Regions from separate parts of the Streptomyces sp. NPDC052042 genome, predicted to be linked through region 2. Evidence: riboswitches for the same ligand, from Rfam matches in the RefSeq annotation. Region 2 holds a riboswitch; the other holds the start of a gene.
The links. A riboswitch is a leader RNA that binds a small molecule or an ion and turns the genes downstream of it on or off. The one in region 2 is predicted to bind S-adenosylmethionine.

Region 1 (5,789 bases), on a different contig from region 2:
GGCTGGGGATCTACACCCTGGCCAAGGCCAACCTGCGCAAGGTCTTCCCGGACCACTGGTCCTTCATGCTCGGGGAAGTCGCGCTCTACAGCTTCATCATCATCATCCTCACGGGTGTGTACCTGACGCTGTTCTTCCATCCGAGCATGAACGAGGTCGTGTACCACGGCTCGTTCGAGCCGATGCAGGGCATCAAGATGTCCGAGGCGTACGCCTCGACGCTGAACATCAGCTTCGACGTCCGCGGTGGTCTGCTGGTCCGCCAGATCCACCACTGGGCCGCGCTGATCTTCCTGGCCAGCATGTTCGTGCACATGATGCGCGTCTTCTTCACGGGCGCGTTCCGCAAGCCGCGTGAGATCAACTGGCTGTTCGGCTTCCTGCTGTTCGTGCTGGGCATGTTCACCGGTTTCACCGGCTACTCGCTCCCGGACGACCTGCTGTCCGGTACGGGTATCCGCTTCACCCAGGGCGCGATCCTGTCGATGCCGATCGTCGGCACCTACATCTCGATGTTCCTGTTCGGCGGAGAGTTCCCCGGCCACGACTTCGTCGCCCGGTTCTACTCGATCCACATCCTGCTGCTGCCGGGCATCATGCTCGGTCTCGTGGTGGCGCACCTGATCCTCGTCTTCTACCACAAGCACACGCAGTTCCCCGGCCCCGGCCGCACCCAGAAGAACGTCGTCGGCATGCCGCTCATGCCGGTGTACATGGCGAAGGCGGGTGGATTCTTCTTCCTGGTCTTCGGCATCATCGCCATCATCTCGGCGATCGCCACGATCAACCCGGTCTGGAACATCGGCCCGTACCGTCCGGACCAGGTGTCCACCGGCGCCCAGCCCGACTGGTACATGGGCTTCGCCGAGGGTCTGATCCGAGTGATGCCGGGCTGGGAGATCAACCTGTGGGGTCACACGCTCGCCCTGGGTGTGTTCATCCCGCTGATGGTCTTCGGACTGGTACTCGTGGCCATCGCGGTCTACCCGTTCCTCGAGTCCTGGATCACCGGTGACAAGCGCGAGCACCACCTGCTGGACCGCCCGCGCAACGCGCCGACCCGGACGGCCTTCGGCGTCGCCTGGATCACCGTCTACGTCATCGTCTTCATCGGCGGTGGCAACGACCTGTGGGCCACGCACTTCCACCTGTCGATCAACGCCATCTCCTGGTTCATCCGGATCTTCATCTTCGCGGGCCCGGTGATCGCGTTCGTCATCACCCGGCGGATCTGCCTCGGCCTCCAGCGCCGTGACAAGGAGAAGGTGCTGCACGGGCGCGAGTCCGGCATGATCAAGCGCCTGCCGCACGGTGAGTTCGTGGAGATCCACGAGCCGCTCGGTCCCGAGCAGCTGCACACGCTCACCCAGCACGAGCAGTACGAGCCGGTCGAGATCGGCCCGACGGTCGACGAGAACGGTGTCGAGCGCAAGGTCTCCGCGTTGCAGAAGCTGCGCGCCCGACTCAGCAAGGGCTACTACGGCGAGAACGGTCAGGTCGCCAAGCCCACCGTCGAGGAGTACAAGGAGATCACCAGCGGCCACGGCCACCACTGATCACCTGAACTGATCGCCACGGCGAGAGCCCCGTCCACCCGATGGACGGGGCTCTTCGCTGTCCATGGCGCTCGATAGGGTGGGAGCCGATCCTTTTATCGGCTGTGGACCCAGGAGCGGACCATGAACGTTGTGACCCCGGTCGGCGGCGACAGCGTGGCGGACCGTTCCTGGCCCCGCCTGCTGAACCCGCTGCTGCGCGGCGAGGACCTGAGTGCGGACGACACCGCGTGGGCCATGGACCGGATCATGAGCGGCGAGGCGACCGATGTGCAGATCGCCGGCTTCGCGGTGGCCCTGCGCGCCAAGGGCGAGACGGTCGACGAGGTGTCCGGCCTGGTGCGTGCGATGTACGAACACGCCAACATCATCGAGGTCCCCGGCCGCACGGTCGACATCGTCGGCACCGGCGGCGACCTTGCCAAGACGGTCAACATCTCCACCATGTCGGCGATAGTCATCGCGGGCACCGGCGCCAGGGTCGTGAAGCACGGCAACCGTGCCTCCTCGTCGGCGAGCGGCTCCTCCGACGTGCTGGAGAAGCTCGGCGTCAACCTGGAACTCAGCGCGCAGCGCGTGGTCGAGGTCGCCGAGGAGGCGGGCATCACCTTCTGCTTCGCCGTGAAGTTCCACCCCGCGCTGCGGTACGCCGCACGCGCCCGCAAGGAGCTGGGCGCCCAGACGACGTTCAACGTCCTCGGCCCGCTCACCAACCCGGCTCGGGTGCGCACCCAGGCCGTCGGCGTGGCCGATCTGCGGATGGCGCCCATCGTCGCCGGGGTCCTCGCCGAGCGCGGCAACTCGGCGCTCGTCTTCCGCGGCGACGACGGTCTCGACGAGCTGACGACGACCGCGACCTCGCGGGTCTGGGTGGTCCGGGACGGCGCGGTGCGCGAGGAGGCGTTCGACCCGCGCGACATCGGCCTGGAACTGGTCCCGGCCGAGGCGCTGCGCGGCGGCGCCCCCTCGTACAACGCGGATGTGGCCCGACGGGTGCTGGCCGGGGAGCGGGGGCCCGTGCGGGAGGCCGTGCTGCTCAACTCGGCGGCGGCGCTGGTCGCCCTGGAACCGACGGACGACACGCTGAACGAGCAGCTGGCCGCCGGGGTCGTGAGGGCCGCCGAGTCCATCGACTCCGGGGCGGCGCGGCGGGCACTGGAGCGCTGGGTGGCGGCCAGCAACGCCTGAACCGGCGGGAGGCGACGCGGGGCGCGGTCCGGATCCTGGACCGCGCCCTTGCGCGTTCACCCGTGTATGGCAAGATGCAGGAAGGTCATGAGTGACAGCGACTACGGCCCCGGCCCGCTGTCCGGCAACCCTCCGTCCGTGGCGGGGTGCCCCGGGTGAAGACCGGGCCGCAGGCAGTGAGGTCTGCGGCAAGCGCGGGCCCCTCGGCATCAGTGCATGCCCATCCCCGGGGTCCTGGTCCCTAGGGAGTCTCCTGTGAGCAAGCGAATGCGCTAGGCCGTGTCCGGCCAGCCGCCCGGCCCGTGACACCCGGTACGCGCACTCGCCGCGTTGTCGGAGTCATCCGGATACATCCGGATGATTCTCCGCCCGCGGTCGCACGTACCGGACGCCACGCGCCCCGCCCCACGGGCGGACGGCGGCATGTGCCAGGCGCGGCCCGGGATGTCCGTGTCCCTCTCCGCACCCCTTCACTCTTTTCGCCGCGCTGCCGCGTATCCGGCGGCGCGCGCCTTTCGCCTGCCTGCCACGGGAGTTCGCCATGTCTGTCCTCACCGCCGCCGCCGACCAGTCGCTTTGTTCCCCTCTGCCGGTTCTGGGCAGGGATGTGACGGTCCCTCTGGTCACGGGGGGTGAAGTCGCCTACGCCGCACTCGACTACGCCGCGAGCGCCCCGGCCCTCCAGCGCGTCTGGGACGACATCGCCGCGTACGCCCCGTACTACGGCAGCGTGCACCGCGGCGCCGGGTACCTCTCGCAGCTCTCCACGGACCTCTTCGAGAACAGCCGCGCGACCGTCGCCGAGTTCCTCGGCTGCCGCCCCGACGACCAGGTGGTCTTCACCCGGTCGACCACCGACTCGCTCAATCTGCTGGCCGCGGTCGTTCCCGCCGGCTGCCAGGTGTTCGTGTACGAGACCGAGCACCATGCCTCGCTGCTGCCGTGGCGCGAGGCCCGGGTGACGTACCTGAACGCCCCGCGCACCCCGGCCCAGGCCGTCGAGACGCTGGAGAGGGCGCTCGCCGACCGCGACCCCGCGGCCCCCGCGCTGGTCTGCGTCACCGGTGCCTCCAACGTCACCGGCGAGCTGTGGCCGGTCGAGGAGCTGGCGGCCGTCGCGCACGCGCACGGCGCCCGGATCGTGCTGGACGCCGCGCAGCTCGCCCCGCACCACCCCGTCGACATCGCCGAACTGGACGTCGACTGGGTCGCCTTCTCCGGGCACAAGCTCTACGCGCCGTTCGGCTCGGGCGTGCTCGCGGGCCGGGCCGACTGGCTGCGGGACGCCGAACCGTACCTGGCCGGCGGCGGCGCCTCGCGCAAGGTCGCCCGCCGTGCCGACGGCGGTGTGGACGTCGAATGGCACACCACCGCCGCCCGTCACGAGGCCGGTTCCCCCAACGTGATCGGCGCGTACTCCATCGCCTCCGCGTGCAAGGCGCTCACCGAGGCGGGCTTCGACGACCTGGTCGTCCGGGAGCAGCGCCTCGTCGCCGCCGTCCGCGCCGGGCTCGCCGAGGTCCCCGAGGTCACGGTGCTCTCGCTGTTCGGCGACGACGCGCCGCGGGTGGGCGTCATCTCGTTCGTGGTGGAGGGCTGGAACAGCTCGCACTTCGCCGCGGCGCTCTCCGCCGAGTACGGCATCGGGGTCCGCGACGGGCTGTTCTGCGCCCACCCGCTGGTCCGCACGCTGCTGGGCGGCGACCCGCGGGAGGCCGGGGGGTGCGGCGCGCCGGAGGCCGGGCCGGGGGAGCCCTCGCTCAACGCGATCCGGGTGAGCTTCGGCGCGGGTACGCCCGACGAGCACGTCGAGCGCTTCGTGTGCGCGGTCAAGGAGCTGGTCGCCCAGGGCGCCCGGTGGACGTACCGCACCGAGGGCGGGCGCTGCGTCCCGGACCGGGGCGAGACGCAGCTCCGATGAGCGCATGACACCCTCGGCGGGGCGGGTCCGCCCTTGCCGAGGGTGTCGCGGGCCGGGACGCTACGCGTCGAGGCCGATGTTGAAGGCGGCCTCCAGGTCGTGCTGCGAGTACGTGCGGAAGGCCACGTGCGTGTCGGTGGCCTCGACGCCGGGGATCTTGCTGATCCGGCCGGGGATGACGTCCGCCAGGTCGTCGTGGTGGGCCACCCGGACCATGGCGATCAGGTCGTAGGTGCCGGTGACGGAGAAGACCTCGCTGACGTTGTCCAGCGCGGCGATGGCCTCGGCGATCTCGGGAATCCGGTCCACGCTGGTCTTGATGAGCACGATCGCGCTGATCACGGCTGGTTCTCTCCCTCGGTGGCCGCTGCTGGGGCCTTCACTCTATCCGTCCGCCGGTAGCGCCCCCAGGCGTAGAAGAAGCCGAGGGCGAAACCGACCACATGGGCCAGATAGGCCACGCCCGGCCCCCCGTCGCCGGCGTTCCGGACCGCCAGCCACTGCAGGACGAACCAGAAGATGAGCACGATCCAGGCCGGGAAGCGCAGCGGCAGGAAGAAGAGGAACGGGAACAGGCTGGTGACCCTGGCCCTGGGGAACAGGTACAGGAAGGCGCCCAGCACCGCCGAGATGGCCCCCGAGGCGCCGACGAGCGTCTGATCGGAGGTGGCGTGCGCGGCGGCGTAGGCGACCAGGGCGAGACAGCCGCAGACGACGTAGAAGAGGGTGAACTCGACGCGCCCCATGCGTTCCTCGGTCATCGCCCCGAACACGTACAGGAACAGCATGTTCCCCAGCAGGTGCAGCCAGCTGCCGTGCACGAAGAGGGCGGTGAGCGGGGTGAGCAGGACGTGTCCGGAGCCGTTCCACAACTCGTTCGGGATCACTCCCCAGCGTTCGAAGTAGCCGGCCTGCGCGGCGAGCACGGCGTCGGCGGTGCCGTGGGGCGGGCGCAGGCCGGAGAGCGGGCCGAGGGCGAAGATCAGACAGCACACGGCGATCAAGGTGTGGGCGACCAGTGGTCCGCCCGAGGTGACCGTCCGTAGGAGTCCGCTGGTCAGCCTGCCGGCCGCAGCTCGCAGATCGATCATGAACAGAGCATGACGCAAGCGGAGGGAACGGGA
Region 2 (5,789 bases):
CATTTTCATTGGCGGGCGGCACGTGAAGCTGGGGGGACTTCCCCCACTCTACCGCGCTCAACCATGCAGAATTGCCCCCTCCGCTTTCTTCTCGGAGAGGGCAATTCGGGTAATGCCGGGAAATCTTCGGCCGTTGGCGGCAGCCGACGGCGTGGGGAGCCGCCGGTCCGTCAGCAGCCGCCCGCGACGGCGGGGATGATCGAGATGCCGGCGCCGTCCGGGGTCGCCGTCCCCAGGCCGTCCTCGAAGCGCACGTCGTCGTCGTTGACGTACACGTTCACGAAGCGGCGGAGCTTGCCCTGGTCGTCCAGGACACGGGCGGCGATGCCCGGGTGGTTCCGCTCCAGGGACTCGATGACCTGGGAGAGGGTCTCGCCCTCGGCCGGGACCTCGGACCGGCCGTCCGTGTAGGTGCGGAGGATGGTGGGGATACGGACCTTGACGCTCATGGTGGATGTGCCTTTCTTCGGTCGCGGTGGGTGTCAGGCAGTGGCGAGGCCGGCGGCGCGGAAGGCGTCCAGGCTCGGACGGATCGTCGCGGTCGCCTGCGAAGTGGCGGCCACCGCGTCCAGGGTCTTGAGCCCGTCGCCGGTGTTGAGGACGACGGTGGTCAGCGACGGGTCGAGCAGGCCGTTCTCGATCAGCTTCTTCGTGACGCCGACCGTCACCCCGCCCGCCGTCTCGGCGAAGATGCCCTCCGTGCGGGCCAGCAGCTTGATCGCGTCGACGATCCGCTCGTCGTCCACGTCCTCGACCGCGCCGCCGGTGCGGCGGGCGATGTCCAGGACGTACGGGCCGTCGGCCGGGTTGCCGATCGCCAGGGACTTGGCGATGGTGTCGGGCTTCTGGGGCCGTACGACGTCGAGACCGGCCTTGAAGGCGGTGGAGACCGGGGAGCAGCCCTCGGCCTGGGCGCCGAAGATCTTGTACGGCTTGTCCTCGACCAGGCCCAGCCCGATCAGCTCCTGGAGCCCCTTGTCGATCTTCGTGAGCTGCGAACCGGACGCGATCGGAACGACGATCTGGTCGGGCAGCCGCCAGCCGAGCTGCTCGCAGATCTCGTACGCCAGGGTCTTGGAACCCTCGCCGTAGTACGGGCGCAGATTGACGTTGACGAAGCCCCAGCCCTCCCCGAGCGGATCGCCGATGAGCTCCGAGCAGAAGCGGTTGACGTCGTCGTAGTTCCCCTCGATGCCGACCAGCTCGCCGCCGTACACCGCGGCCATGACGACCTTGCCCTGCTCCAGGTCGTGCGGGATGAACACGCAGGAGCGGAAGCCGGCGCGGGCGGCGGCGGCGCCCACCGCGCCGGCGAGGTTGCCGGTGGAGGAGCAGGAGAGGGTGGTGAAGCCGAAGGCGCGGGCGGCCTCGACGGCGATGGCGACGACGCGGTCCTTGAAGGAGTGCGTCGGGTTGCCGGAATCGTCCTTGACGTACAGACCGCCGGTGACGCCCAGCTCGCGGGCGAGGTTGTCGGCCTTGACCAGCTTGGTGAAGCCGGGGTTGAGATTGGGCTTGTCCGCGACGTCGGCGGGCACCGGCAGCAGCGGCGCGTAACGCCAGATGCTGTTCGGTCCGGCCTCGATACGCTTCCTCAGCTCCTCCGGGGACCCGGTCGGCAGGTCGTAGGCCACTTCGAGCGGCCCGAAGCAGGAGGAACAGGCGAAGATCGGTCCGAGGGGGAAGCGCTCGCCGCACTCGCGGCAGGAGAGTGCCGCGGCGGGTCCGAGATCGAGGTCGGCGGGCGCGGTGCCGACGGAGGACTCGTCGGCGGAAGAAGCGGTGTTCGCTGAAGCGGTCGCAGCGGTCTGCACGGCCATGATGGCGGAGGCCCTTTCTCCTCATCTTCCTTGCGACGCGTTTCGCCGCAAGCCGGAATTGGCACCTTCCCCACCGTGACCTCGCGGTCGGCAGGGGGGTTGCCGGGACGTCAACGGGCCGTTCCCTCAGTCCCTCTGGATGAGCGCTATGGCACTGGAGCGGTGCTCCAGGCGTTTGTGGGCGGACCGACCCCGGCATGCGATGGTCGTCCGCGTTGTTCAAGACTGTAACCGAAGCACCGGACTGTTGAGATAGTCGTCCGAACCGCGAGATGGATCACATACAGGGAGTATCGACCGTGCTGGAAGAGGTGGAACGCTGGCTGACCAGGCGTTCCTGGTCGGTCGCCGACCGCCCGCTGGACAGGCTCCTCGCCGCCAGGGCGAAGGATCCTCGGCGCGGGAGTGTGAGCGTCGTACTGCCTGCGCTGAACGAGGAGGCGACCGTCGGCGAGATCGTCGCGACGATCCGGCGCGAACTGATGGAGAAGGTCGCGCTCGTCGACGAACTCGTGGTGATCGATTCCGGTTCCACGGACGCCACCGCAAAGGTCGCCCGGGAGGCCGGCGCCCGCGTGGTGCACCGGGACGACATACTCCCCCGCATACCCGCCCTGCCCGGAAAGGGCGAGGTGCTGTGGCGCTCGCTCCTGGTGACGCACGGTGACATCATCTGCTTCATCGACGCCGATCTGAGGGACTTCTCGGCGGACTTCGTCTCCGGTGTCGTCGGCCCGCTGCTGACCGACCCCGAGGTGGGGTTCGTCAAGGCGATGTACGACCGGCCGTTCGGCGACGGGCCCGGCGGGGCCGCGGGGCAGGGAGGCCGCGTCACGGAACTGGTGGCCCGGCCGCTGCTCAATCTGCACTGGCCGCGACTGGCCGGTTTCGTCCAGCCGCTGGGCGGCGAGTACGCGGCACGCCGCTCGCTGCTCGAACAGCTGCCCTTCCCCGTCGGGTACGGGGTGGAGCTGGGCCTCCTCGTCGACGCGCTGCACACGGTGGGCCTGGACGCGCTCGCCCAGGTCGACGTGGGTGTGCGCAAACACCGCCACCAGGACGGCCAGGCACTCGGCCGGATGGCGGCGGCGATCTACCGGACCGCTCAACTTCGCTTGTCCCGCGGGCATTTGGTGCGCCCTTCGCTGACCCAGTTCGAGCGCGGCGAGGACGGTTTCGTACCGCGCACCCATGCGGTGGACACGGAGGAGCGGCCTCCGATGCGCGAGATCGAGGAGTACACCTCGCGCCGCGCGGCCTGATGCCGTCGAACGCCGCCGACGTTGCCGGACGGCAACGGGCGGCAACGGGCGGCAACGGGCGGTGTGGTGCCGCGCGGGCCGGGCGGCGCCCGGCGCACCGGGTTCCGCACGGTGGCGTACGGCGTGGCCGTGCGCCACCCGGATGCCGCCGGACGTCGTCCGGCTTCGCGCGTTTGAGTGGTTCGCGATCGGGCTAGATTCCGCAACATGGTCTCCGAGCACGAAGCCCCGTCCGCCGAAGCCGGTGCCGCACGGTCCGGCGCTGCCGAAGCCACCGTCCTCGTCGCGTCGAACCGCGGCCCGGTGTCGTACACCTTGGAGACGGACGGGTCGCTCGGCGCGAAGCGCGGCGGCGGCGGGCTGGTCTCGGGGCTGAGCGCCGTCGACGACAAGCTGTGGGTGTGCTCCGCGCTCGGGGACGGGGACCGGGAGGCGGTCCGGCGCGGGGTCGGCGAACCGGGCGTGCGGATGCTCGACATCGCCCCGGCCGTCCACGCGGACGCGTACAACGGCATCGCGAACTCGGTGCTCTGGTTCGTCCACCACATGCTGTACCAGACGCCGCTGGAGCCGGTCTTCGACGCGGAGTTCCGGCGGCAGTGGGCATCGTTCGAGACATACAACCGGGCCTTCGCCGAGGCGCTCGCCGAGGAGGCGGGCCGGGGCGCGGCGGTCCTGGTGCAGGACTACCACCTGGCGCTGGTGCCCGGCATGCTCCGCGCACTCCGCCCCGACCTGCGGATCGGCCACTTCTCGCACACCCCCTGGGCGCCCGTCGACTACTTCCGGCTGCTCCCCGACGACATCGCGGAACAGCTCCTGCGCGGCATCCTGGGCGCCGACCGGGCCTGCTTCCTCACCCGGCGCTGGGCCGAGGCGTTCACCGCCTGCTGCACGGAGTTCCTGGGCGGGACGGGACGGACCGCGATCGGGGTGCACGGACTCGGCGCGGACGCGGACTTCCTGCGCCGACGCGCGCACGAGGCGGACGTGGACGAGCGGATGGCCGCGCTGCGCGAGCAGATCGGCCCCGGCCGGAGGACGATCGTGCGGGTGGACCGGACGGAGCTGTCCAAGAACATCGTGCGCGGCCTGCTCGCCTACCGCGCACTCCTCGACGAGCGGCCCGAATGGCGCGAGCGCGTCGTCCACGTCGCCTTCGCCTACCCGTCGCGACAGGATCTGGCCGTCTACCGCGACTACACCGCCGAGGTCAGGCAGGTCGCCGACGCGATCAACGAGGCATACGGCACGCCGGGCTGGACACCGGTCGTGCTGCACGTCAAGGACGACTTCGCCCGCTCGCTGGCCGCGTACCGGCTGGCCGACGTGGCGCTCGTCAACCCGATCCGCGACGGCATGAACCTGGTCGCCAAGGAGGTCCCGGTCGTCTCCGACCACGGCTGCGCGCTGGTGCTGTCCCGGGAGGCGGGGGCGTACGAGGAGCTGGGCGGCGACGCGGTCGTGGTGAACCCGTACGACGTGTCCGCCACGGCGCGTGCCCTGCACGAGGCGCTGACGATGGCGGACGGTGAACGAGCCGAACGCACGCGGCGGCTGGCCGCGGCGGCGGTCGCGCTGCCGCCGCAGCAGTGGTTCCTGGACCAGTTGCGCGCGCTGCGGGAGGAGTGAGCGGGGCCGGGGGCGGGAGACCCGTCGGCGGCGTGCGACCAGGGCCACCGGGCGCATGTCCGGGAGTGTGTCCGCCAGGGGCGCCCGGCGACTCTTCCTCCGAAGGAGCGCGGCGCGGCCGGGCCCGCCCGGGGCCGTCAAGGTCTGCCGGGTCTGCCAGATCCGTCAGATCGGCCACATCCGTCAGTGGCGTTCGACGGGGCGGGCCGTCCGGACCTCTTCGGCTCCGGACCGTTTCAGAGGCGTGCGGCCAGGGCCGCCAGGTAGCGGACGACAGCGGCCGGGCCGTCCAGCAGGAGATCGGCACGGTCGGCCAGTTCGGCGACCTCGGCGCTGCCGCTGCAGATCAGGAGGCCGGGGATGCCGTCGGGGCCCTCGGTGCGGAGCTTCTCGACGGCCGCGTACGCGGCGAGGTCGCCGAGGTCGTCGCCCGCGTACAGGACGGACTCGGCGCCCGTCTCGCGCAGGTACCGCGCGAGCGCGACCCCCTTGTCCATGCCGGGCGGGCGCAGCTCCAGCACCAGACGGCCGGGTTCGACGATCAGCCCGTGCCGGGCGGCGAGCTCACCGAGGGGTTCGCGCAGCGCCTCGAAGGCGCCCTGCGGGTCGGCGGCGCGGCGGGTGTGGACGGCGAGCGCCCGGCCCTTCTCCTCGATCCAGGTGCCGTGCCAGGCGCCGTGCCGGTCCAGCACTCCGGGCAGCTCGGCGCGGACCGCGGCCACTCCGGGATGCGGGGCGGGGGCCCGAACGGTGGCGGTGACCGCGTCCCAGCGTTCGGCGCCGTAGTGGCCGAGGACGACGAGGTGGTCGAGGCCCGCCACCCCGGCGAAGCCGCCGTACCGGACCGCGACGCCGGCCGGGCGGCCCGTGATCACGGCGACGGAGGCCACTTTCGGGGCGAGCGCGGCGAGGGCGGCGACGGCACCGGGGTGGGCACGGGCCTGGTCCGGGTCCGGGACGATGTCGGCGAGCGTCCCGTCGAAGTCGAGTGCGACGACGGCACGGTCCGGGTGCGCGAGGATCGCGGCGAGCGCCTCTCGGCCGGCCGGGGTGGTGGGGGTCGGGAACTCGGACG

Region 1: it holds a riboswitch for S-adenosylmethionine, as region 2 does, so the genes downstream of both, ACIHCL_RS01670 (aminotransferase class V-fold PLP-dependent enzyme) here and thrC (threonine synthase) in region 2, are expected to answer to the same signal.

The regions. Positions count from the first base shown of each region.
Region 1 is NZ_JBIUBU010000001.1:376,597-382,385, reverse strand. It holds gene ACIHCL_RS01680 (cytochrome bc complex cytochrome b subunit) at 1-1,556, shown strand, start outside; gene trpD (anthranilate phosphoribosyltransferase) at 1,680-2,744, shown strand; SAM riboswitch class IV at 2,828-2,945, shown strand; gene ACIHCL_RS01670 (aminotransferase class V-fold PLP-dependent enzyme) at 3,286-4,665, shown strand; gene ACIHCL_RS01665 (Lrp/AsnC family transcriptional regulator) at 4,726-5,007, opposite strand; gene ACIHCL_RS01660 (rhomboid family intramembrane serine protease) at 5,004-5,756, opposite strand.
Region 2 is NZ_JBIUBU010000002.1:18,241-24,029, reverse strand. It holds gene ACIHCL_RS05385 (MoaD/ThiS family protein) at 171-449, opposite strand; gene thrC (threonine synthase) at 483-1,820, opposite strand; SAM riboswitch class I at 1,839-1,966, opposite strand; gene ACIHCL_RS05375 (glucosyl-3-phosphoglycerate synthase) at 2,120-3,082, shown strand; gene ACIHCL_RS05370 (trehalose-6-phosphate synthase) at 3,290-4,714, shown strand; gene otsB (trehalose-phosphatase) at 4,951-5,789, opposite strand, start outside.